Tolumonas auensis DSM 9187: one gene and its partner. Each later gene encodes a partner of the first gene's protein in a complex. Links are inferred from orthologs where the notes say so. Each region holds a gene or a part of one and is shown in the gene's direction. Other genes may lie near its edges. The genes, in order: TOLA_RS10545 and nrdA.

Evidence for each region.
Region 2: the proteins of TOLA_RS10545 (region 1) and nrdA are in contact, whole or in part, in an NMR structure (PDB 1QFN), measured with the Escherichia coli proteins. The link is inferred for Tolumonas auensis DSM 9187 from one-to-one orthologs.

What each region holds. Positions count from the first base shown.
Region 1 is NC_012691.1:2,266,518-2,279,158, forward strand. Bases 1-2,999 are described here. They hold TOLA_RS10545 (GrxA family glutaredoxin), read left to right. Parts: upstream 1-1,378; coding sequence 1,379-1,621; downstream 1,622-2,999. Other genes in these bases: trhP (prephenate-dependent tRNA uridine(34) hydroxylase TrhP), read left to right, coding at 1-1,123; TOLA_RS10540 (YfhL family 4Fe-4S dicluster ferredoxin), read left to right, coding at 1,124-1,378; suhB (inositol-1-monophosphatase), read left to right, coding at 1,775-2,578; TOLA_RS10555 (benzoate/H(+) symporter BenE family transporter), read right to left, coding at 2,601-2,999. Also shown: more of TOLA_RS10555, read right to left, coding at 3,000-3,752; TOLA_RS10560 (helix-turn-helix domain-containing protein), read left to right, coding at 3,913-4,473; TOLA_RS10565 (CHASE domain-containing protein), read left to right, coding at 4,589-6,565; TOLA_RS10570 (shikimate 5-dehydrogenase), read right to left, coding at 6,566-7,384; TOLA_RS10575 (MFS transporter), read right to left, coding at 7,464-8,834; cyoE (heme o synthase), read right to left, coding at 8,872-9,765; TOLA_RS10585 (cytochrome o ubiquinol oxidase subunit IV), read right to left, coding at 9,774-10,103; TOLA_RS10590 (cytochrome o ubiquinol oxidase subunit III), read right to left, coding at 10,103-10,717; cyoB (cytochrome o ubiquinol oxidase subunit I), read right to left, coding at 10,707-12,641. UniProt on the Escherichia coli protein: The disulfide bond functions as an electron carrier in the glutathione-dependent synthesis of deoxyribonucleotides by the enzyme ribonucleotide reductase.
Region 2 is NC_012691.1:1,573,519-1,584,290, reverse strand. What follows is about bases 159-3,153. They hold nrdA (class 1a ribonucleoside-diphosphate reductase subunit alpha), read left to right. Parts: upstream 159-515; coding sequence 516-2,792; downstream 2,793-3,153. Other genes in these bases: nrdB (class Ia ribonucleoside-diphosphate reductase subunit beta), read left to right, coding at 2,973-3,153; TOLA_RS07300 (HAD-IA family hydrolase), read left to right, coding at 159-326. In the rest of the region: more of TOLA_RS07300, read left to right, coding at 1-158; more of nrdB, read left to right, coding at 3,154-4,106; TOLA_RS07285 (2Fe-2S iron-sulfur cluster-binding protein), read left to right, coding at 4,103-4,381; TOLA_RS07280 (hypothetical protein), read right to left, coding at 4,421-4,957; TOLA_RS07275 (tRNA-uridine aminocarboxypropyltransferase), read right to left, coding at 5,084-5,761; TOLA_RS07270 (Lon protease family protein), read left to right, coding at 6,214-8,205; fabA (bifunctional 3-hydroxydecanoyl-ACP dehydratase/trans-2-decenoyl-ACP isomerase), read left to right, coding at 8,275-8,820; rmf (ribosome modulation factor), read right to left, coding at 8,885-9,061; TOLA_RS07260 (DUF3466 family protein), read right to left, coding at 9,212-10,772. UniProt on the Escherichia coli protein: Provides the precursors necessary for DNA synthesis. Catalyzes the biosynthesis of deoxyribonucleotides from the corresponding ribonucleotides.

The sequences.
Region 1 (12,641 bases):
CATGAAACCCGTGATTGATATGGGACCGGATGCCTTAATTATGTCCGATCCGGGCCTGATCATGATGGTGCGTGAGCACTTCCCGGAAATGCCGGTGCATCTGTCGGTTCAAGCCAACGCCGTAAACTGGGCGACTGTGAAATTCTGGGAAAAAATGGGGCTGGAGCGCGTGATCCTGTCGCGTGAGCTTTCCATTGAAGAAATTGAAGAAATCCGCCAGCAATGTCCGGATATCGAACTGGAAGTGTTTGTGCATGGCGCACTGTGCATGGCCTACTCCGGCCGCTGCCTGCTGTCCGGTTATCTGAACAAACGCGACCCGAATCAGGGTACCTGCACCAACTCCTGCCGCTGGGAATATAACGTACACGAAGGCAAACAGGATGATGTTGGCCAGATCGTGCACAAACAAGAGCCGATCCCGGTCAAGGTTGAACCAACGCTGGGTATTGGCGCGCCAAGTGATGCATTAGTGTTACTGGAAGAGAAAAACCGTCCGGGTGAATTCATGACCGCGTTCGAAGATGAACACGGCACTTATATCATGAACTCCCGCGATCTGCGTGCAATCCAGCATGTTGAGCGTCTGAGTAAACTGGGCGTGCATTCGCTGAAAATTGAAGGCCGGACTAAATCTTTTTACTACTGCGCACGTACTGCACAAGTATACCGTCAGGCCATTGATGACGCTGCAGCCGGTAAACCGTTTAATGCCAACCTGATGGGTACACTGGAAAATCTGGCGCACCGCGGATACACCGAAGGTTTCCTGCGTCGTCATGTGCATTCTGACTATCAGAATTACGACTACGGTTACTCGGTTTCCGACAGCCAGCAGTTTGTCGGTGAAGTGCTGGAACGCAGTGCTAACGGCATGGCTAAAATTGCGGTGAAAAATAAATTCCTTGTCGGTAACAGCATGGAATTGATGACACCACAGGGCAATTTAAGCTTCCAGCTTGCGCATATGGAAAACAAGAAAGGTGAGCAGATTGAAGTCGCGCCGGGTGATGGTCATATTGTCGAAATCCCGGTGCCGGAAAATGTCGATCTGAATTACGGTATTTTACTGCGTAATCTGGATGACAAAGAAAGCACCCGCCAACCGCATGCGGTGGCTTAAATGGCGCTACTGATCACTGAGGCTTGCACTAACTGCGATATGTGCGAACCGGAATGTCCGAATCAGGCCATTTATATGGGCGATAAGGTGTATGAAATTATGCCTGATCGCTGTACCGAATGTGTGGGCTTCTATGAGGAGCCCACCTGCGTACGGGTGTGTCCGATCAACTGCATTATCAGTGATCCGGCACATCCGGAATCAGAACTTGAATTACTCAATAAATTTATATCGCTATACGAAAAAGGAGACTAAATGGAACCAGTAATTATTTATGGCAAACCAGATTGCCCTTACTGTGAAATGGCAGTGAAGTTTTGCGAAGAACGCGACTTTGCTTTCACCTACATTGATATTTTTGCTACCGGCATGACAGTAGCTGATCTGCAGAAAAAAGTAGGTCAGCCAGTTCGCACCGTACCGCAAATCTTTGTTGGTAAAAAGCACGTAGGTGGTTATACCGATTTTTACAAAGCGGTTACTGAAAACCTGCTGTAAGTAAGCATTAACTCCGCCCGGAGTTCAGCAGCACGGATGCTGCTGGCGACTATTTCATCTTCCCGCCAAAAGAACATTGCCTGTTTCCTCCCCTCGCCCTATAATCGCGCCGTTTTCTAACCCCGTTCTTTAACATCCAGTGGTGAATCCATTATGCATCCTATGCTGAATATTGCTATCCGCGCAGCCCGTAGTGCTGGTCAGGTTATTGTGAAAAGTTTTGCTGATCCAAGCAAAATTGAAACCATGCAAAAGGCTATGAACGATTTTGTTACAAACGTTGATCGTGAAGCGGAAAACGTGATCATTCAGACTATCAAAAAATCTTATCCTGACCACGCTATCGTGGCAGAAGAGAGCGGCTTTACCAGCGGCAAAGACGCTGACTACCAATGGATTATCGACCCACTGGATGGCACTACCAACTTCGTTAAAGGCATTCCTCATTTCGCTGTTTCTATTGCATTGCGCATTAAAGGCCGTACCGAAGTGGGCGTTGTTTATGACCCAATCCGTGATGAACTGTTTACCGCTTCCCGTGGTGCTGGCGCGCAGCTGAACGGCTACCGTCTGCGTTGCAGCAATGCCAAAGATCTGAACGGTTGTGTATTAGCCACTGCGTTCCCACATCGTCACCGTCACCATTACCAATCTTTCCTGACTATGTTTAACAACATTTTCCAGGAATGTGCTGATATTCGCCGTGCCGGTGCTGCCAGTCTGGATCTGGCTTATGTGGCTGCTGGCCGCATGGACGGTTACTGGGAACTGGGGCTGAAACCATGGGATCTGGCTGCTGGTGAGCTGATTGCCCGTGAAGCCGGTGCTATCGCTACCGATTTTGCCGGTGGTCATAACTATGACAACAGCGGCAATATCGTTTGTGGCAACCCACGCATTGTGAAAGCACTGCTGGCGAAAATCCGCGAAGAATTACCAGAATCACTGGCTAAATAAGTAAACAAAAAACTCGGATGTGCTACCGTTTTCGGTAGCACATCATGACGATAACACCTACCACCAGCCCCCAGAACGCAGAACCAATTCCCCACAAGCTCAACCCACTGGCAGTCACCAGAAACGTCAGTAATGCCGCTTCCCGCTGATGCTCATCATGCAATGCTGCATGCAAACTCGCCCCTATCGTGCCGAACAGTGCAATGCCTGCTACCCCCATGATCAATGCGCCCGGTAATATGGCAAACAAAGTCACGATACTGGCACCAAACACTCCCGCAATCAGATAACCGATTCCGGCAAAAACCGCCGCTTTGTAACGTTGCTTCGGCTCTTCATGTGCTTCCGTTCCCATACAAATAGCAGCTGTAATTGCTGCCAGATTAATGGCAAAACACCCCAGTGGAGCCAGCAGAACATTAATCACACCAGTCACTGTCAGCGAAGCAGACACCGGCGTCTGATAGCCGTTAGCCCTCATTACCGCAATGCCCGGCAGATTTTGCGATGCCATGGTGACGATAAACAGTGGTAAACCAACCCCGAGTAATGTCGCTATATCAAAAGCTGGCCATGTCAGTACCGGAGAAACAAACGTAAGCGGTTGACTATTGTTCTGCAGTAATCCCTGTTGCCAGGCCACAATCCCTCCGGCAATCAGAACAAACAGGATCGCGTAACGCGGATAAAACCGCTTCGCCAGCAGATAAACCAGCAACATACTGATAATCAGCGCTGGCTGTAGCGGCATTTGCTCAAACACTTTCATACCAAAACGCACCAGCACCCCGGCTAACATTGCCGATGCCAATGCCGTCGGGATCTTATGCATCAGTCGCGCAAATAATCCGGTGACGCCACACAGCGTGATCAGCAATGCGGAAAACAAAAACGCACCTGTGGCAAGCGCTGGCGAGACGCCCTGTAAGCTGCTGATCAGCAATGCCGCGCCCGGTGTGGACCAGGCGGTCAGGATCGGCTGACGATAATAAAGCGACAGGATCAGCGTGCTTAATCCCGAGCCGATGCTGAGTGCAAACAGCCATGAACTGGTCAGCTGCGCATTCGCCCCACTCATACTGTTGGCTGCCTGAAAAATCAGGGCCACGGAGCTACTGAAGGCGACCAGATTAGCAACCACACCGGCGACTGGTAAACTTAATGCAAAACGCATGGCACTCCCTTTTTACTGATATCCCGCATGACCTGATATCCTGCATGACAATGTATTGCTGTCAGGCTAGGCTTAGCTCATTCATGTGCGTTATAACGCTCAAATTATCATGCCTCATCGCTGTGCGCTATAGCGCACAAACAGAAAAACGGGATACGGAATGCAAGACTTAATCCGGCATATTGCTGCTACCCTTCAGCTGTTACGTAAACAACGCGGCTGGAGTCTGGATAAAACCGCTGCCGCTACCGGTGTCAGTAAGGCCATGCTCGGGCAGATTGAGCGTGGAGAATCAAGCCCGACCGTGGCCACTTTATGGAAGATTGCCACAGGGTTTGAGACCTCCTTCTCGACCTTTCTTGAGCCATCGGTTCAGTTGCAGGATATCTGGCGGACGAGCGATTCATCTGCGGTACAGCATAGAAATAAGCATGACATAGCCGCAAAAGCCGTTATTCCGTTTGATCCGCAATTCGGATTTGAATTGCTTCTGGTAACACTGCCGGCAGGCATTGAGCATCTTTCCGCGGCGCATGCTGATGGTGTGACTGAACATGTGATCCCGCTGGATGGTACTTTAGAGATCATGAGTGACGGACAATGGCATCCGCTGGACGCTGGTGATGCCATGCGTTTTGATGCCTCCCGCCCCCATGGCTATCGCAACCGGTCGGATCAGCCGGTCAGTTTTCACAATCTGATTTGTTACTCCGCGGATTAAAAAGCTGAATGCAGCAGAAAAACATGCGGTTTCCGTCAGAGGGGCCGACATTATCAACGCTATACTTTTAATGAGAATGATCCGAATCGGTTAATAAACAAGGAAGGGACGTTAATTGCCTAATAAAATACTGGGTTTTATCACCAGACGATGGCTTTATACGCTCATTCCTGGTTTGGTATTTATCCTGGGATTACTTCTGACCTGGATTACGGTTTCCAATATCCGGCAGCAGGAGACCAGCAAGATCCTTTCTGAATTCAGAATCAGGGCAAATGAACTGGCAGCCGGCCTGGAACGGCGACTGACCTATAACGGTGAAATTCTGCAAGGTGTAGCCGGATTATTAGCCAGTAGTGATCATGTGTCCCGAGATGAGTTTCAACGTTATATCCGGCAATTGAAACTATCCGTTTATTATCCGGGAATTCAGTCCATTGGTTACAGCACGCTTATACCTGAAACAGAAAAACAACAGCATATCGCCAAAATCAGAGCGGAAGGTTTTACTGATTATGACATCCGGCCAGCCGGAGAACGGGAGTTCTACTCGTCCGTAATATTTGTTGAGCCACTGAACTCGCGGAATCAGCAGATCATGGGTTATGACATGCTGTCAGAACCGGTGAAAATGAACGCAGCCGGGCAAGCCCGGGATCTGGCTGCGGCCGTTATGACCGGTAAAATCACTCTGCAGCAGGAAACAGAACAGCCGCCCCAATCCGGCATCTTCATATTCAGCCCGATTTATCAAAACAATATGCCGGTTTATACCATCGAACAACGCAGGAACGCGCTGACCGGTTGGGTTTATGCGGAAATACGGCTTCAGGAGCTTCTGACCCATTATCTGCAGCAGGGCTATCCTGATTTTTCCCGCAAAATTGCTCTCCGGCTCTATTCAGGGAAACACCCCGGTTCGCCGGAATTGATGATTGATACCTACCCGCCGGATTTATCGCATTCCGACGAAGACGAGATGATCAGGTCCTCTGAGATCCTGGGTTCTGACTGGACATTGCATATCAAACCCCTACCGGCCTACTGGACGAGTGCAGGTTCAGAGAAAAGCAGCAACATAGCCATTCAGGCAGGCATTATTCTGAGCTTACTTTCCGCCTTCCTCAGCTATGTTTTAGCCAATTCACATCTTCAGGTTAGAACAGCCTTAACTGAACGCAGAAAAAATGAAGCCGCGATGCAGTTAGCGAGTACCGTGCTGGATGCCAGCCCCGGCGGGATCATGGTAACCGATGCGGACAAACGTATTATCGCCGTCAATCCGGCTTTTACCCGGATCACCGGGTATGCTTTGGAAGATATCCTGCATCAGAATCCCCGAATACTCTCCTCCGGCCAGCAGGATGAAATGTTTTACCAAACCATGTGGCAATCAATAGAGCAACATGGTTACTGGGAAGGTGAATTGATCAACCGGCGCAAAGATGGTCAGCTGCTTCCTGAACTTCTGTCAATCAGCAAGGTATTCGATAAAGAAGGCAATGTGATGAATTACGTTGGGATGTTTCTGGATATATCCGCACGGCGGGAAGCGGAAGCCAGGATCCAATATCTCGCACATCATGATTATCTGACCAATTTGCCAAATCGTTTGTTATTAGTTGAACACGCAACGCAGGCACTCACTCTGGCCCGTCGTTACAAAAGACGCATGGCTATCTTCTATATTGATCTGGACCGGTTTAAACCAATCAATGATCAATATGGGCACAATGTGGGCGATGTGATACTGAAAACGGTGGCACAGCGTCTGCTCAGCATCGTAAGAGAATCTGATACCGTATGCCGTCAGGGTGGTGATGAGTTTGTGATCCTGCTGCCTGAATTTATGGATACCGACAGTCTCGAAATACTGGCGATTAAACTGCGGGATGAGATACAGAAACCCAGCATGGCTAACGGTTATCAGCTTACGATTTCAGCCAGTATTGGCATCGCCACCTATCCGGATAACGGCGATACGGTTGATGCCATTATCCAGAGTGCCGATACCGCCATGTATAGCGCCAAAGCAGATAAAGAAAAACATATCTGCTTTGCCCCTTCCATACCAACCGCCAAAGAAGACTGATTATCCCCGCGCGTATTTTGCCGCTTGCTGAAACAGTTCATCGCTGGGGCGAATTCCGGTATAAAGCACAAATTGTTCAACAGCCTGAATGGCAAAAACGTCCGCCCCGGTGATGACCTTTTTCCCCTGCGCTTTGGCATAACGGATCAATGGCGTTTCAGGCGGTAATGCCACCACATCAAAAACAACCTGAGCAGCATTAATTGTTTCTTCGGTAAAAGACAGTGTTTCAGCCTCTGCCCCACCCGCCATGCCGATTGGGGTGACGTTGATAAGCAAATCAGCCTGAATACCAGCCATCTCTGCCGCCCATTCAAATCCATACAAACCAGCGAGATGTTTTCCGGCTTCTTCATTACGAGCCACGATACAGCCTTTTTTAAATCCGGCATCTTTCAGCGCACAAGCCACGGCTTTGGCCATGCCACCGCTACCGCGTAAGACGAAGGTCAGCTGATTGGAAACCTGATGCTCCGCCAGTAATTTGGCAATCGCAATGTAATCGGTGTTATAGGCTTTGAGGTAACCATTGGTGTTTACAATGGTATTCACCGAGTCAATGGCTTTGGCTGACGGATCCAGCTCATCCACCATTGGAATACAGGCTTCCTTGAAAGGCATCGAAATCGCACAGCCACGGATGCCTAAGGCACGCACACCGCCAATGGCAGCAGCCAGATCTGTGGTGGTAAAAGCTTTATAGAGGTAGTCGAGATCTAACGCATCATATAAGAAGTTATGGAAACGGGTGCCGAAGTTACTGGGGCGCGCCGCCAGTGACATGCAAACCGTAGTGTCTTTGTTTAATTGTCGGGTCATGCTGCAAGACTCCTGATGGGAAATGAAGGCGGAATAAGTGAATGCAGCGGATTAAATTACCAGTAAGGAATACAAATACCTAGCTGGCAGCAGCCACAATCTGTTCCAGATCACGTCGTGATGTTTGTCTGGTATCCACCTTCACGTAAGCCGCCATCTCTTCCAGAACGAGCACCACATCCGCAACACCCGGCTGGGCTTTAATATTCTCAGCGAGTAAAGAAGATTGCTGTTTCGCTGAATCAGGTAACACGATCCGCAAACTACTGACATACGGCGGTTCCCGCATGGTCAGACTGACCAGCAACCAGAGCCCGACGATGACGATTCCGGCCAGAAAGACCAGCGGCGTACCATTAAGCTGCAGCAACCAGCCACCTGATGCACCGCCTGCTGCGACCCCCAGAAACTGACTGGTGGAATACAGCCCCATTGCCGTGCCTTTATACCCGGCAGGCGCGATTTTACTGACCAGTGATGGCAGCAATCCTTCCAGCACATTAAAGCCGATAAAGAACAGCTGAATACCGGCAAACACGAACCACAATTGCAGCCCGGCAGAAAACAGGACGGCTTCCGCCAGCAGAAAGATCAGAATACAGCTGATAAATACCTGCTTAATCCGGCGGCGTTTTTCGGCATAGATGATGAAAGGAACGACCGCCACAAACGAAATCAGCATAGTAACCAGATAAACCTGCCACTGAAGCTGCCGCTGAAAACCCGCCTGTTCCATTGCCACTGGTAGCGCCACAAAACTAGCCATCAGCAACGCATGCAGAGAGAAGATACTGAAGTTCAGCTTCAGTAATTCCCGTTCCATGAGTACGGCCCGTAAATTACCGCTGACGAAGGCTGACTCACGATTCAGCACATGCTGCTGTGGTTTGGGGATGAAAAACAGTGTCGTGATAATAGCCAGCCCGGTCAGACCTGCAGTTCCCCAGAATAATGCTGACAATCCGAATGCATGCGTAATAACCGGCCCTAACACCATCGCGACAGCAAAGGTAATGCCGATACTGACACCGATAAATGCCATGGCTTTGGTGCGATGCTGCTCGCGGGTGAGATCCGACAACAGCGCCATTACAGCAGCAGAGATAGCTCCCGCTCCCTGCAGAGCCCGACCGATAATCACCCCCCAGATAGAATCAGCACAGGCAGCCAGCACACTTCCCAGCAGGAAGAGCAACAAGCCACCAATAATCAGCGGAAAACGACCGAACTTATCCGACAATAAGCCAACCGGGATCTGAAACAACGCCTGCATTAATCCGTAGATCCCGATCGCCAGACCAATCAATGACTCATTGGCTCCCTGTAAGGCCATGCCATAGGTCGTCAGCACCGGCAGCACCATAAACATGCCGAACATACGCAATGCGAATACAGCGCCTAAGCCAACAGTAGCCCGACGCTCCGTTGCGGTCATCTGGTTATCGTGCATATCAGGTTATTCCCGTTAAGTCAGAAACCCAGTGACGTCAGAAACCCAGTGACGTCAGAAACTGGGCCGGATCCGGCGTGGCAAAATCGACCGACATCATGACACTCAGTGACGTAATGGCAATGATGGAGAAGATAAACAGCTTTTTCGCCCAGACACGATCATCTGCCGCTTTAAATCCGGCAAATGCCATCGCTGACCAAGCGATACCAATCAGCATCGCTACAGCAAAATAGCTGTAACCTGCATAACCGCTCAGCGTTAACATCAGTGTTGCCACCGCAAACGCCAGAACATAACGCAGGATATGACTCTTAGTCACCGAGATGCCGTGTTTCACCGGTAAAACAGGAATTGATGCAGACTGATAATCTTTGAAGCGGAATATCGCAATCGCATAGGAATGCGGCATTTGCCAGAGACTAAAAATCAGCAGTAGCAGAAAGGCCGCAATATCGAACTGATTGCTGACCGCGCAATAACCGATGACTGGCGGTGCTGCACCGGAAAGGCTGCCCACCAGCGTGCCATACACCGAGGTGCGCTTCAGCCACAGGCTATACAGACCGACGTAAACCACAAACCCCATCAGTGCGAGTGCTGTCGCCAGTGGATTTGTCATCAACCACAACAAGCCAAAACCGGCGATACCCAGTAATGTGGCATACACCAGCGTGGTAAGGGGTGAAATCAACCCCTTCACCAGCACCCGGTTTTTGGTGCGCTCCATAATGCAGTCGATATCACGATCGATGTAATTATTAAAAGCGCAACCGGAAGCGATCACCAGCGAAACCCCGGTGACCGTAGCCAGAAACAGCGCTAAATCCAGGCTTCCTTTGGAAGCCAGGAAAAAACCACCAATGACGGAAATCAGATTACCAAAAATGATCCCCGGTTTTGTGACGAGCAGGTACTGCTTGATCATGATGTCAGCTCTTAATGACCCATCATATTATGGTTAAGGTGGAACATGATCCACAGTGACCCCACGACAATGATAGCAATGATCAGTACCGTAAAGACAAAGGCAATCATATTCCAGCCACCCTCTGATTTAGTATCCATATGCAGGAAGTAAATCAGCTGCACCAGGATCTGAGCGACCGCGAATGCGGCAATCACCAGAATAACCGTTGATGGCGGTAAAGCAGACTCCATCACTATCCAGAATGGAATAACAGTGAGCACGACTGACAGAATAAAGCCGGTAATATACGACTTCACGCTACCGTGGCTGGCACCGCCATGACTCGTGTTATGACTCATTACAGCACCCCCATCAGATAGACCACAGTGAACACACAGATCCAGACAATATCCAGGAAGTGCCAGAACAGACTCAGGCACATCAGGCGGGTCTGATTGGTGGTTGTCAGACCATTTTGTGCTACCTGAATCATCAGAACGATCATCCACACCAGACCGGAAAATACGTGTAAACCGTGAGTACCGATCAATGCAAAGAAACCAGACAGGAAGGCGCTGCGATCAGGGCCATAACCTTCCGAAATCAAATGACTGAATTCGTTGATTTCCATGCCGATAAAGGCGGCACCGAAGAAAAAGGTAACAGCCAGCCATTTCATGACACTGCTTTGTTCACCTCTGTTCATCGCCAGCATCGCCATGCCATAGGTGAAACTACTGATCAACAGACAGAAGGTTTCCGTCAGTACATACGGCAGTTCAAAAATATCTTTCCCTGTCGGCCCTCCGGCAAAACTGCCTGAAAGTACGGCATACGTTGCGAATAGCGTCGCAAACAGAATGCAGTCACTCATCAGGTAAATCCAGAAACCAAATACTGAGTTGGAACCGGAGTCATGATGCTCATGCTCACCGGCGTGCACAGACTGATGGTGTAAAGTTTCAACCGACATGCTTCACCTCTGCCTGATTCATTTTTGCAAAATGTTCATCTTCTGTTTTTTTCACTACATCGGCCGGAACGTAATAGTCGACATCCTTGTTAAACGAATACGTAATCCAGGTCGCAATCACACCGACAAAACCAACAATCGCCAGCCACCAGATATACCAAATCAGCGCGAAACCCATAATCAGACTAAACAGACTGATGATGACACCGGCACCGGTATTCTTCGGCATATGGATCTCGGTGTATTTTGCCGGACGTTTATATGCCGTGCCTTTTTCCTTCATGTCCCAGAACGCATCACGTTCAGAGACAACCGGAATTTCAGCAAAGTTATAGAACGGTGGCGGAGATGAGGTTGCCCATTCCAGAGTACGCCCACCCCATGGATCACCAGTCAGATCGCGGTTTTTGTTACGGTCTTTGATACTGACCACCAGCTGCAGCAACTGACACATAATGCCGATCAGGATCAGCACCGCGCCACCCACGGCAATCAGCAGCATGGAATGATATTCAGGGTTAATGTCCTGACTCAGACGACGGGTCATGCCCATAAAACCTAACGCATACAGCGGCAGGAAGGCACCAAAGAAGCCGGTGATCCAGAACCAGAACGCGGCTTTGCCCAGTTTTTCATTCAGCGTGAAGCCCATCGCTTTCGGGAACCAGTAGTTGAACCCGGCCAGATAACCGAACACCACCCCACCGATGATCACGTTATGGAAATGTGCAATCAGGAACAGACTGTTATGCAGCACGAAGTTCGCACCCGGAACAGCCAGCAGCACCCCGGTCATACCACCCACGGTGAATGTCACCAGGAAACCCAGCGTCCAGAGGATCGGTGTCGTGAACTGCACTCGTCCCTGATACATGGTAAACAGCCAGTTGAATATCTTCACCCCGGTCGGGATCGAGATAACCATAGTGGCAATACCAAAGAACGCGTTCACGTTGGCACCCGCGCCCATAGTAAAGAAATGGTGCAGCCAGACGATGAACGACAGGATAGTAATCGCGACCGTAGCCCACACCAGCGAGGTATACCCGAACAGCCGTTTTTTGCAGAATGTTGCCACGACTTCAGAGAAGATACCGAATGCCGGCAGGATCAGAATATAAACTTCAGGATGACCCCAGGCCCAGATGAGATTGACATACATCATCTGGTTGCCGCCTAAATCATTGGTGAAGAAATGCGTACCGAGGTAACGATCCAGCGTCAGTAACGCAATAGTGACGGTCAGGATCGGAAATGCAGCAATAATCAGCACGTTAGAACAAAGGGCCGTCCAGGTGAACACCGGCATCTTCATCATACTCATACCCGGTGCACGCATTTTCAGGATGGTGACAAAGAAGTTCACCCCGGTCAGCAAGGTACCAATCCCCGAAATCTGCAAGCTCCAGATCCAGTAATCGACCCCAACCCCCGGACTATACTGATGCCCGGATAATGGCGGATAGGCCAGCCAACCAGTCTGCGCAAACTCACCCACCCCCAGCGAAATATTCATCAGCGCAACGCCGACAATAAACAGCCAGAAGCTCAGCGAGTTCAGGAACGGGAATGCCACATCACGCGCACCAATCTGCAATGGCACCACGATATTCATCAGCCCTACCATAAATGGCATCGCCATGAAGAAAATCATGATCACACCGTGCGCGGTGAAAATCTGATCGTAATGGTGTGCATTCAGGAAGCCTTCCGAACCGCCGGAAGCCAGCATCAGTTGCAGACGCATCATGATCGCATCGGCAAAGCCACGCAATAACATCACCATCGCCACGATGATGTACATAATGCCGATCTTCTTGTGGTCAACCGACGTCAGCCATTCCGTCCAGAGCCAGCCCCATTTTTTGTAATAGGTCATGGCAGCAACAATCATGATGCCAATCAACCCGACGACACTCAGCGT
Region 2 (10,772 bases), 690 kb from region 1 along the record:
ATAAACCTGCGTTTCTCACTGAACCGTTACTGGCTCTGGTTAAGGAATTACCGGGCTGTGCAACCACAGTGAGTGCAGATACTTTACCGGTGCGCAAGCCACATCCGGAGCCATTATGGTATGCCTGCGCTCAGATCGGTGTACAGGCAAAAGACTGTTTATATGTCGGCGATCATATCCGGGATATAGAAGCGGGCCGGAATGCCGGCATGAAAACAGCGATAGCAGCCTGGGGCTATATCGCAGAAACTGAGTTACTCTCAGAATGGCAAGCCGATGTGGAAATGTCTGATCCACACAGTTTACTGAAGTGGTTATCCCGCTGAAAATCAGCTTCCTTTTACACTAAACAGCACTTCTCCGGTGCTGTTTATTTTGTACCTTCCTGTGATTTACTGCTAAATTTTTCATCAACCAGTTTTTGTCAAGCTATCGCTTTTATTCTTTATGTTGTATTTTATATACATCATAAGCACTACATATTGTGTTTTTCATAAACAACTACGGGAGTCACCATGACAGCTAGCCTGATGGTCACGAAACGGGATAATCATACCGAAGCACTGGATCTGGATAAAATTCACCGCGTTGTAACCTGGGCGGCGGAAGGCCTGCAAGGTGTATCGGTTTCGCAAGTCGAACTCAGCGCACACATCCAGTTTTATGACGGTATCCGCACTTCTGACATCCATGAGACGTTGATCAAATCTGCCGCCGATCTGATTTCCGAACAAGCGCCAGATTACCAGTATATGGCAGCACGTCTGGCGATGTTCCATCTGCGCAAAAAAGCTTATGGTGGCTTCACACCGCCTTCTCTTTTTGAACAAGTCAAAACACAGGTTGAAGCCGGTCGTTACGACCAGCAACTGCTGACCGATTACAGCAAAGAAGAATTCGATCTGCTGGACGGTTATCTGGCTCACGAGCGCGATATGCATTTCGCTTACGCCGCAGTGAAACAGCTGGAAGGCAAATATCTGCTGCAAAACCGCGTTACCGGTGAGATTTACGAGAGCCCGCAGTTCCTGTATATGCTGGTGGCAGCATGTCTGTTTGCTAATTATCCAAGAACCACGCGTCTGGATTACATCAAACGTTTTTACGATGCAGTTTCTACCTTCAAGATTTCTCTGCCAACACCGATCATGTCTGGCGTGCGTACCCCTACCCGTCAATTCAGCTCCTGTGTACTGATTGAGTGTGGTGACAGTCTGGATTCTATCAACGCGACAGCCTCTTCTATCGTGCGTTATGTTTCCCAGCGTGCCGGTATCGGTATCAACGCAGGCCGGATCCGTGCTCTGGGTAGTGAAATCCGTGGCGGCGAAGCTTTCCATACCGGCTGTATCCCATTTTATAAATATTTCCAGACTGCAGTGAAATGCTGCTCTCAGGGTGGTGTTCGTGGTGGCGCGGCAACTGTGTTCTATCCGTTATGGCATCTGGAAGTTGAATCACTGCTGGTTCTGAAAAATAACCGTGGTGTGGAAGAGAACCGTGTACGTCATATGGACTACGGCGTTCAGATCAACCGTCTGATGTATCAGCGTCTGATCCAGGGCGGTAATATCACCCTGTTCTCGCCTTCTGATGCACCCGGTTTATACGATGCTTTCTTTGCTGATCAGGCTGAGTTTGAGCGTCTGTATCTGCAATATGAGAAAGATCCGGCTATTCGCAAACGTCAGATGAAAGCAGTAGAGCTGTTCTCGCTGTTAATGCAGGAACGTGCCGGTACCGGTCGTATCTATATTCAGAACGTAGATCATTGCAATACGCACAGCCCGTTTGACCCTGCAGTAGCACCGGTTCGTCAGAGCAACCTCTGTCTGGAAATCGCTCTGCCAACCAAACCGCTGGATCATTATCTGGATGAGAATGGCGAGATCGCCCTGTGTACACTGTCTGCCTTTAACCTGGGTGCCATTGAATCACTGGATGAGCTGGAACCGCTGGCCGAGCTGGCCGTTCGTGCTCTGGATGCACTGCTGGATTATCAGGATTATCCGATTCCTGCTGCTAAAAATGGCGCAATGTGGCGTCGTCCGCTGGGCATTGGTGTTATCAACTATGCTTATTATCTGGCGAAAAATGGTGTGCGTTACTCTGATGGCTCAGCGCTTGGCCTGACGCACCGTACTTTTGAAGCGATCCAGTATTATCTGCTGAAAGCGTCTGTAAAACTGGCGAAGGAATTCGGTGCATGCCCACGTTTCAATGAAACCACGTATGCTCAGGGTATTCTGCCGATCGATACTTACAAACGTGATCTGGACGATCTGTGCCAGGAACCGTTGCTGTTAGATTGGGACAGTTTGCGTCACGAGATCCGGCAGCATGGTCTGCGTAACTCGACACTGACGGCACTGATGCCATCTGAAACATCCAGTCAGATCGCGAATGCCACTAATGGTATCGAACCACCGCGCGGTCTGATCAGCGTGAAAGCGTCGAAAGATGGCATCCTGCGTCAGGTTGTGCCTGATTACACGGAACTGAAAGATAACTACGAGTTACTGTGGAGCCAGCCAAATAACGATGGTTATCTGCAATTAGTCGGCGTAATGCAGAAGTTTGTCGATCAGGCGATTTCCGCAAATACCAGCTATGATCCGAGCCGGTTTGAAGGCCACAAAGTGCCGATGAAACAACTGCTGAAAGATCTGTTAACCGCCTACAAATACGGTCTGAAAACGCTGTATTACCATAACACCCGGGATGGTGCTGACGATGCACAATTGCAGGTAGCCCAGAGCGATGATTGTTCTGGCGGGGCATGTAAGATTTAAGCAGGTATGGCCTCTCACTGAGAGGCCTTAATACTAGTATACCCAAAGTAATTGGAGTTGCGGCAAGGCGACAAGTGAACGAATCCCCATGAACATAGATAAGCTATGTGATTGGGGTGAGTGAGTGCCGTCAACGACGCTGCAACTTCAAGTACGAAGGGTATAAGCAGGAATAGAATAATGGCGTATAGCACTTTCTCCAAACAACCAAATGATGCCCGCAAAGAACCGATGTTCTTTGGTCAGACCGTCAACGTGGCACGTTATGACCAACAAAAATATGAAGTTTTCGAACGCCTTATCGAGAAACAGCTCTCTTTCTTCTGGCGTCCGGAAGAAGTCGATGTATCCCAGGATCGCATCGACTATCAGACGTTACCGCCACATGAACAGCATATTTTCATCTCGAATCTGAAATATCAGACCCTGCTGGATTCTATTCAGGGTCGTAGTCCGAACGTGGCGTTACTGCCACTGGTTTCTTTACCGGAACTGGAAACCTGGATTGAAACCTGGGCCTTCTCTGAAACCATTCATTCGCGTTCCTACACCCATATCATCCGTAATATCGTGAATGATCCGGCTGTTGTGTTTGATGACATCGTCGTTAATGAACAAATCATCAAACGTGCGGAAGATATTGCCGGTTATTACGACGAACTGATTGAGCTGACGCAATACTGGCAGTTGCTGGGTGAAGGCACACATCAGGTGAATGGTAAAACAGTTGTCGTTTCACGCCGCGAACTGAAAAAGAAACTCTATCTGTGTCTGATGAGCGTTAACGCACTGGAAGCGATCCGTTTCTATGTCAGTTTTGCCTGTTCATTTGCCTTTGCCGAACGGGAACTGATGGAAGGCAATGCCAAGATCATCAAAATGATTGCCCGCGATGAAGCACTGCACCTGACCGGAACGCAGCATATGCTGAACATTCTTCGCGAAGGCAATGATGACCCGGAAATGGCGGAAATTGCCCGCGAACTGCATGATGAGTGTTTCGCTCTGTTCAAAAAAGCAGCCGAACAGGAAAAGGAATGGGCATCTTATCTGTTTAAAGATGGTTCTATGCTGGGCCTGAACAAAGACATTCTTTGCCAGTATGTTGAATTTATTACCAACGTGCGTATGCAGGGCGTGGGTTTACCGCTGGCTTTCGATGCAGATCGTCAGAATCCGCTGCCATGGATCAATACCTGGCTGAATTCTGATAACGTACAGGTAGCACCGCAGGAAGTAGAAATCAGTTCCTATCTGGTAGGCCAGATTGATGCTGAAATCAATACCGGGGATCTTGATGGATTTGAACTGTGAGTTCAGTGAAAATTACCATTAATAATCAGACAGTTCACGGAAACACCCGTGAACTGTTACTTGATCAACTGGAACAGGCGGGTTTTCATCCTGAATACCAGTGCCGCAGCGGTTTATGCGGCGTCTGCCGTTGCCATCTGCTGAAAGGTGAAGTCGCCCAGCTTGATGCTCTGGCCTTAACCGGTAAAAATGAAATCCTGACCTGCCGCACCATCCCCAAATCAGATGTGGAACTGGTTTTTTCTTATCCGATCAGCTGCAGTGAAGAGGCTTGATCCAGGGCACCACAGATAAAGCTGATGCCCTGCCATCAATTATTTTTTCTCTCCAACAGGCACCATAATATGAGCATAAGGTGTGTCTTTCCACATAACGTAAGGACCACCGTTATGAGGATCAGTTGGTAAAGAATTTAAATGATTTTTATTCGGGGTAATAATCATTAAATGCGGGCCTTCTTTAACCCACTGATTATCTGCCGTTTCGCCTTTCGCATATGGATCGATATTACTTGCCCCCTCATCACCCGCTAACATGTATGAAATACCAATGGTTTTAGCCTCAAATGGTTTCTTGTTCATCCATGCATCAGCCCATTCCATCCAGGCTGCATCCATACACATAGGCGCAGTTCCTTGCAGCTGAGCAGGTGTTGGAAAACAGGTATATGTACCATCCGTTCCCTTCTGGAGTACATTGTGATTCCAGTCCATAACGGTTACTTTATCACGCAAAGAAGGAGGCGCTGCGCTTAGTGCATCCTTCAGAAGTTGTTCATGATTTGCGGCGTTGACGCCAAAAACAGTCATTAATACCAGCCACACAGGCATGTAGCTTTTGTTAACTTTCATAGCAAAATCCTCAGATTAGTTTAATCAGGGAAAAGATGCATTTAGAGTATAGTATGAAAAATGATTTTCATTCCCATTTGTGGCGTTTATTTTTTAATTGTCTGCTCAGTTACTAACAATTAAATATTATGCTTCGGCTTTGTGATGAGGTTTGATTTTCAGATAACGTTCGCGGAATACAGAGAACCACTGGTGAAGTAATACAGAAGATGTTGTATCACCCTGTTGCTGGAGCAGGCAGCATGCTACTTCAGCGGTGCAAAGCTGATTATCATGCGCGGCAACACGCAACCGGTAAGTTGACAGCGTTTCCGGCTGTACAGATATAACCGGGAACTGATTCAGATACGGACTCTTGCGAAACATTTTACTTGCTTCGCGCCAGGTTCCGTCTAACAGAATATATAAAGGCCGTGTTTTCAGTGTTTCTGTAGAAGACAGAACAACACGCTCTTCGTCTGTTACATAGCTATCAGGAAACACCACAACCGGCGAATAAGCCGGATCGTTCAGTAATGCCAGTAACTTTTCATCCACTTCCATCCGTGACCACAAAAATGCGTGCGTATCATGCGGAAAGACATCCGCGATCAGACGACCCGTATTAGATGGTTTCAATGGTTCTGCGTCATACATCAGCAGGCAGAAAGCAGCATTCGGGACACCCTGAGGCTTTAATTCACAAGCACACAAGTGTACTGGTAACCCGCACCCCTCACAGCGGACGATAGAGCCGCCGCGGGCATTGAATGGTTTTGTCGCTCTGGCTAAACGTTGCTGTCGGAGAAGTTGGAATGCATTCATCAGAAAAAAAACCAAAAATAAAAGGGGTAACCTTTCGGTTACCCCCAAAAACGAGGCACTGACAATATCAGCAAAAATAAAGCCCTTTCAACTGATTTTAGTGGGGGTGAATCACCGGCAACCACTTGAGGGGCAACAACACACAACAACAAAGGAAACTTGGCGACGAAGCAGATGCTTAGTCAATGAGTGTATTTTTGATCCAGATAGAACAAATGTCCAGCATGTTTTGTAATTTTTTTACGGATTCAGAATGGATATCGATTAAGGAATAGACTCATGCATGACATTTGTTGTTCCAGATCATTATTCTTGCTGATTTTATATTATTTTAATTTCATTTATGTAACCAAATTACAAAACTTAATGTTTTCAGCGCTGAGAGAAGAGATGGGTTTGTCAGCGCGGTCAGGTATAATCATTGATGTCTATTACAAAGGAATTAAATCTAAGTGACAGAACTAGCTGCAGAAGCCCTTCTTCCCAGATTTTCAGACTTGTCGTTTGAAAAATTATCGTCTGTACAACCAATTAGTTTTGCAGAAACGCAGGAACGTGCTGCATCAGCTATCTTGCGTCTCAACACTGCGAGTCAGAGTTGCCCGGCACTGCTATTGAGTGGTTATCCTGCCGTCAACTACGAACGGGTTATCATGGATCTGATTGATGACTGTCCGACCCCTTTCAATCGCAGTTTTGACCTTTGTTATACTGAGAATCTGAAAAATCCGTTCCGTCCAATCTGGCTGCAACTGAAATCTGGCACGGGTCCGGAATTCTGCGACTTACTGGATGATCTGTTTAAGCTGTTACGCTTACGCTTAGATGCCGAAGAGCTGGTAAAGAAGATCCTGAAGAAACAGGATAATAATGAAAAACTTGCTGAATATCTTACTGAACTCTCCGCGCATGTGGCACAAGATGGCGTGTTTACCCATCCGGTATTAATGAATCTGATGATCCATCAGCTTCAACCGCAGCCTCCTGTTATTTATGCCCGCGATTTAACCTGGCGTTCGTTGTTCGGTGCCATTAACTATGTCACTGAACAGGGAAGTGTTTACAGTAACCATCATTTACTGGAAGCCGGATTACTGCGTGAAGCCAATGGCGGCTATCTGATCATCCCGGTCGATGAATTGCTGATGAAACCGCAACTCTGGTTCAAGCTGCACAATGCACTGACAACCGGTTATCTTGACTGGTCAGCACCGGAAGATACACCTCCACAAACCCCATTCTTCCAGCCAGAAGCCACTCCGCTTGATATCAAGCTGATTCTGGTTGGCGATCGCATTTCCATTGCCGAATTCAACCTGCTGGATAATGAGTTTGCAGAGAAAACTTTTTTACGCACCGATCTGGTTGCTGAATTCCCTTACGACGATGATACGCAAAACCTGTTCATTGGTTTACTGAGTCATATCCGTAATAACTGGGAACTGCTGGATTTTGATGCTCCGGCGGTTAAAGAGCTGATGCGTTTCTCCTGTCGCTTGTGTGAGCATCAACGCATTCTTTCTTTTGCCGAAAACCAGCTTGTTGCCCTGATGCAACTGGCAAACAGCATCGCCAAAGAACAAGGTGCAGAACTGATCAGTGTCCTGCATATCAAGGCAGCATTGGCTGAGCAGGAATACCGTCTGAATTACATCGTTGAGCAGTCCGATCAAAGTATTGTTGATGAACAGATGTTGTTGCAAACAGAGGGCGAAGTTGTTGGTCAGATTAACGGGCTGTCTGTTATTCAGATCATGGGACATCCCTATGACTTTGGTGAGCCCGTTCGCCTGACAGCCACCGTGCATATGGGTGACGGCGATGTATCGGATATTGAACGTAAAGCAGAATTAGCCGGTCATATCCATGCAAAAGCAATGATGATCATTCACGGCTATCTTTCTACATTATTCGGTGCCGAGAACCCCTCGCCGCTTTCTGCCAATCTGGTGTTCGAGCAATCGTACAGTGAAATAGATGGTGACAGCGCCGCTCTGACGGGTCTTTGTGCTTTGCTTTCCGCACTGGCACAGCAACCTATTTATCAGCATCTGGCGGTAACCGGTGCGGTCGATCAGTTTGGTAATGTTCAGCCCGTAGGCGGACTGAATGAGAAAATCGAAGGTTTCTTCCGCGTTTGCTCTATTCAGGGCCTGAACGGAAAACAGGGTGTTGTAATACCTGAATCAAACTACCTGCAACTGATTCTGTCAGATGAAGTGGTCGATGCCGTCAAAAACGGGCAATTCCATATTTATCCGGTTGGTCATGTTGAAGAAGCTGTCGAATTGTTGATGGGATGTCCTGCCGGCTCAATAGATGATGAGCGAACGCTGTTTGGCCGGATCAGACGCAGATTAGATGACTTAAATGGTTCCGCAAGCAGAAATGGGCTGTTCAGCACATTTTTCCGTAGATTTCATACACTGGTTGGACTTGCTTAGTAGCGGTATGTTGGGTAGATTCTCCAGTTCAAAATTGACTATAAGGATTTGATAAGCGTGTCAGCAGAAATGACCAATACTCCTAAAGTATCCCTGTGCGATCAGGGTCGTAACAGTTTCACTAAAGAAGACCTGCTGGCTTGTAGCCGTGGTGAGTTGTTTGGTGAAGGCAACAGCCAATTACCAGCACCTAATATGCTGATGATGGATCGCATTGCTAAAATCACTGACACTGACGGTGCATTCGGAAAAGGCGAGATTATTGCCGAGCTGGATATCGCATCCAATTTATGGTTCTTTGATTGCCATTTCCCAGGTGATCCGGTTATGCCTGGCTGTCTGGGTCTGGATGCAATGTGGCAGCTGGTTGGTTTCTTCCTTGGCTGGAAAGGTGGCCCGGGTAAAGGCCGTGCATTAGGCGTTGGTGAAGTGAAATTCACTGGCCAGATCCTGCCAACAGCGAAGAAAGTAACTTATAAAATCCAGATGAAACGCGTCATCATGCGTAAACTGATCATGGGTATTGCTGATGGTGTGGTTGAAGTTGACGGCCGTCCGATTTACTCGGCAACTGATCTGAAAGTGGGTCTGTTCCAGGACACGTCATCGTTCTGATTTTTTCAGATATGACCCAAAGTAAAAAGGCTCACAGTGTGAGCCTTTTTACATGAATTTGTGATTAATTAACCATATATCCCTGAGAGCGTTCATCTACCGCATCTCGCCAGCCACCCAGCCAATAGCCTCTTGCATCTATGCATTGATAAGGACAGAGCTCTTTAGAACGCCCAGCCAAGCCAGCCTGGTACCCTTTAGTACGCGCTCTTTCTAAACGATCTCTTTTCTGTCTCTTCATACTTATTAACCCTCTTTTCCACAATGAAAAAAGACGACAGCCTCTGTATCTCTGTCGTCTTAATTGATATCGGATCAGGGCACTAAGATCAATAGAAAATCGTTAGTTTTTTGTGCTGAAACCCAATTTCATCATGATACTGTGACGGAATCATGACTCTTTCTTTACGAAACGGCGATATTGACCAGCCAGCGCAGCACCTGCCATAGCGATCAAACCAAAGAAGCCGAAACTACCACCACCACTGCTACCGCTGCTTGCACCGTAGTCAAATACTGGCAACTGATTATCCACTACATAACCAGATGGAACATCACCATTACTGAATGAATAGTTCGCAGCCAGCTTAATTACAACATTGGTACCATTGCTCAAGGCTGACCAGTCGTCATAACTGTCATAGCGACGCGCAGACGCCAGAATGGTGCCGTCATCCAGAATGTCATTCGCATATTCGATGTAATAGTATTTGCCGTTCTGGGTACAGGTTTTTGCTCCCGCATCATCAAGACCACAAATCAGATCGTTAATTGCATAACGACTACCTGAAGTGATGTTATACAGGAACGCTTCCTGCAGACGCGGTACCGAGCCATAAACCGGCTGAGTCGTGACACTGCGTTCATCCGTCCAGCCAACAACTTGGTTGCTATTGTTCAGGGCTGCTGCTTCGGAGTTAACGCCATCGGTCGAAACAGGGATCGATGTAGATGTAATAGCGCCGGCGCTGTATCTGGCAACAAACATCTGCGTTGGGTAATTACGGCTGACCAGTCTGCGGTACACACGGTTACCAACGATGTAACCATCTTCGTTGATGTCAACAGCCCAGCTGTTATCAATCGTGTCATCGTCATCAGTACCCGGGTTATCGCCCGAATCAGCGAAGATTGCTGTAGAAGTTAACCCTGAAGGCAATGTTCCGGTTGAACTCAGCGCCCCTAAATTCCAGAAAGTGGCCAGATTCTTCGGTTGAGAGTTGTAGCCTTCTGTCGCTGAATAACCTACCGCAACATAACTTCCATCAACATACGCCACCTTCATCGCGCTGGCGGTGTAAGGATAATCTGTTGATTCTGATGTATTGTAGGACGCTGCACGTTGTGTAGCCGTAACACCGGCAGAGTTCACCAGCCAGAATGCCGCCTGCGTTTCATAACCAGGGCAATATTGACTGTAATCTTCAATACTTGCGTTACTGTAGCAGTAGTTATAGGCCGTACTCTTTATGTTTCCGGCAGAACCCAGCACCAGATAATTAGTACCGACCGGAATAATGTCATACGCGGAAGCAAAAGCGTAATCCGTGCCATTCGTTACATCCACTGATGTATCGGCAACAGTAGCGACCGCTTTTCTTCTATGTTCGGAGAGTGAGACATAGCCAACAGAGGTCACTTCACTGGCATCACGGCCATAACGGGTAACAATGCCATCTGATTCAGCGATGGTATCAGTTGTGATAGTTCCTGATGAGACACCACTAGCGATCACATTATAAGTTTGATCAGCATTACTGTTTAAATCAGCAAACCATTGAGATGCAGTGTTACTGTTATCTAAATACGCATCACACGTTGCAGAAGATAAAATACCATCACATCCACTTTCATATCTGAAGCGGTGTGCCAGATCCATACCTGTTGGTACCATACGGAAATAGGAATACCAGTTACTGGTAACCGCTAACGTCGCAACAGTTGAACCATCA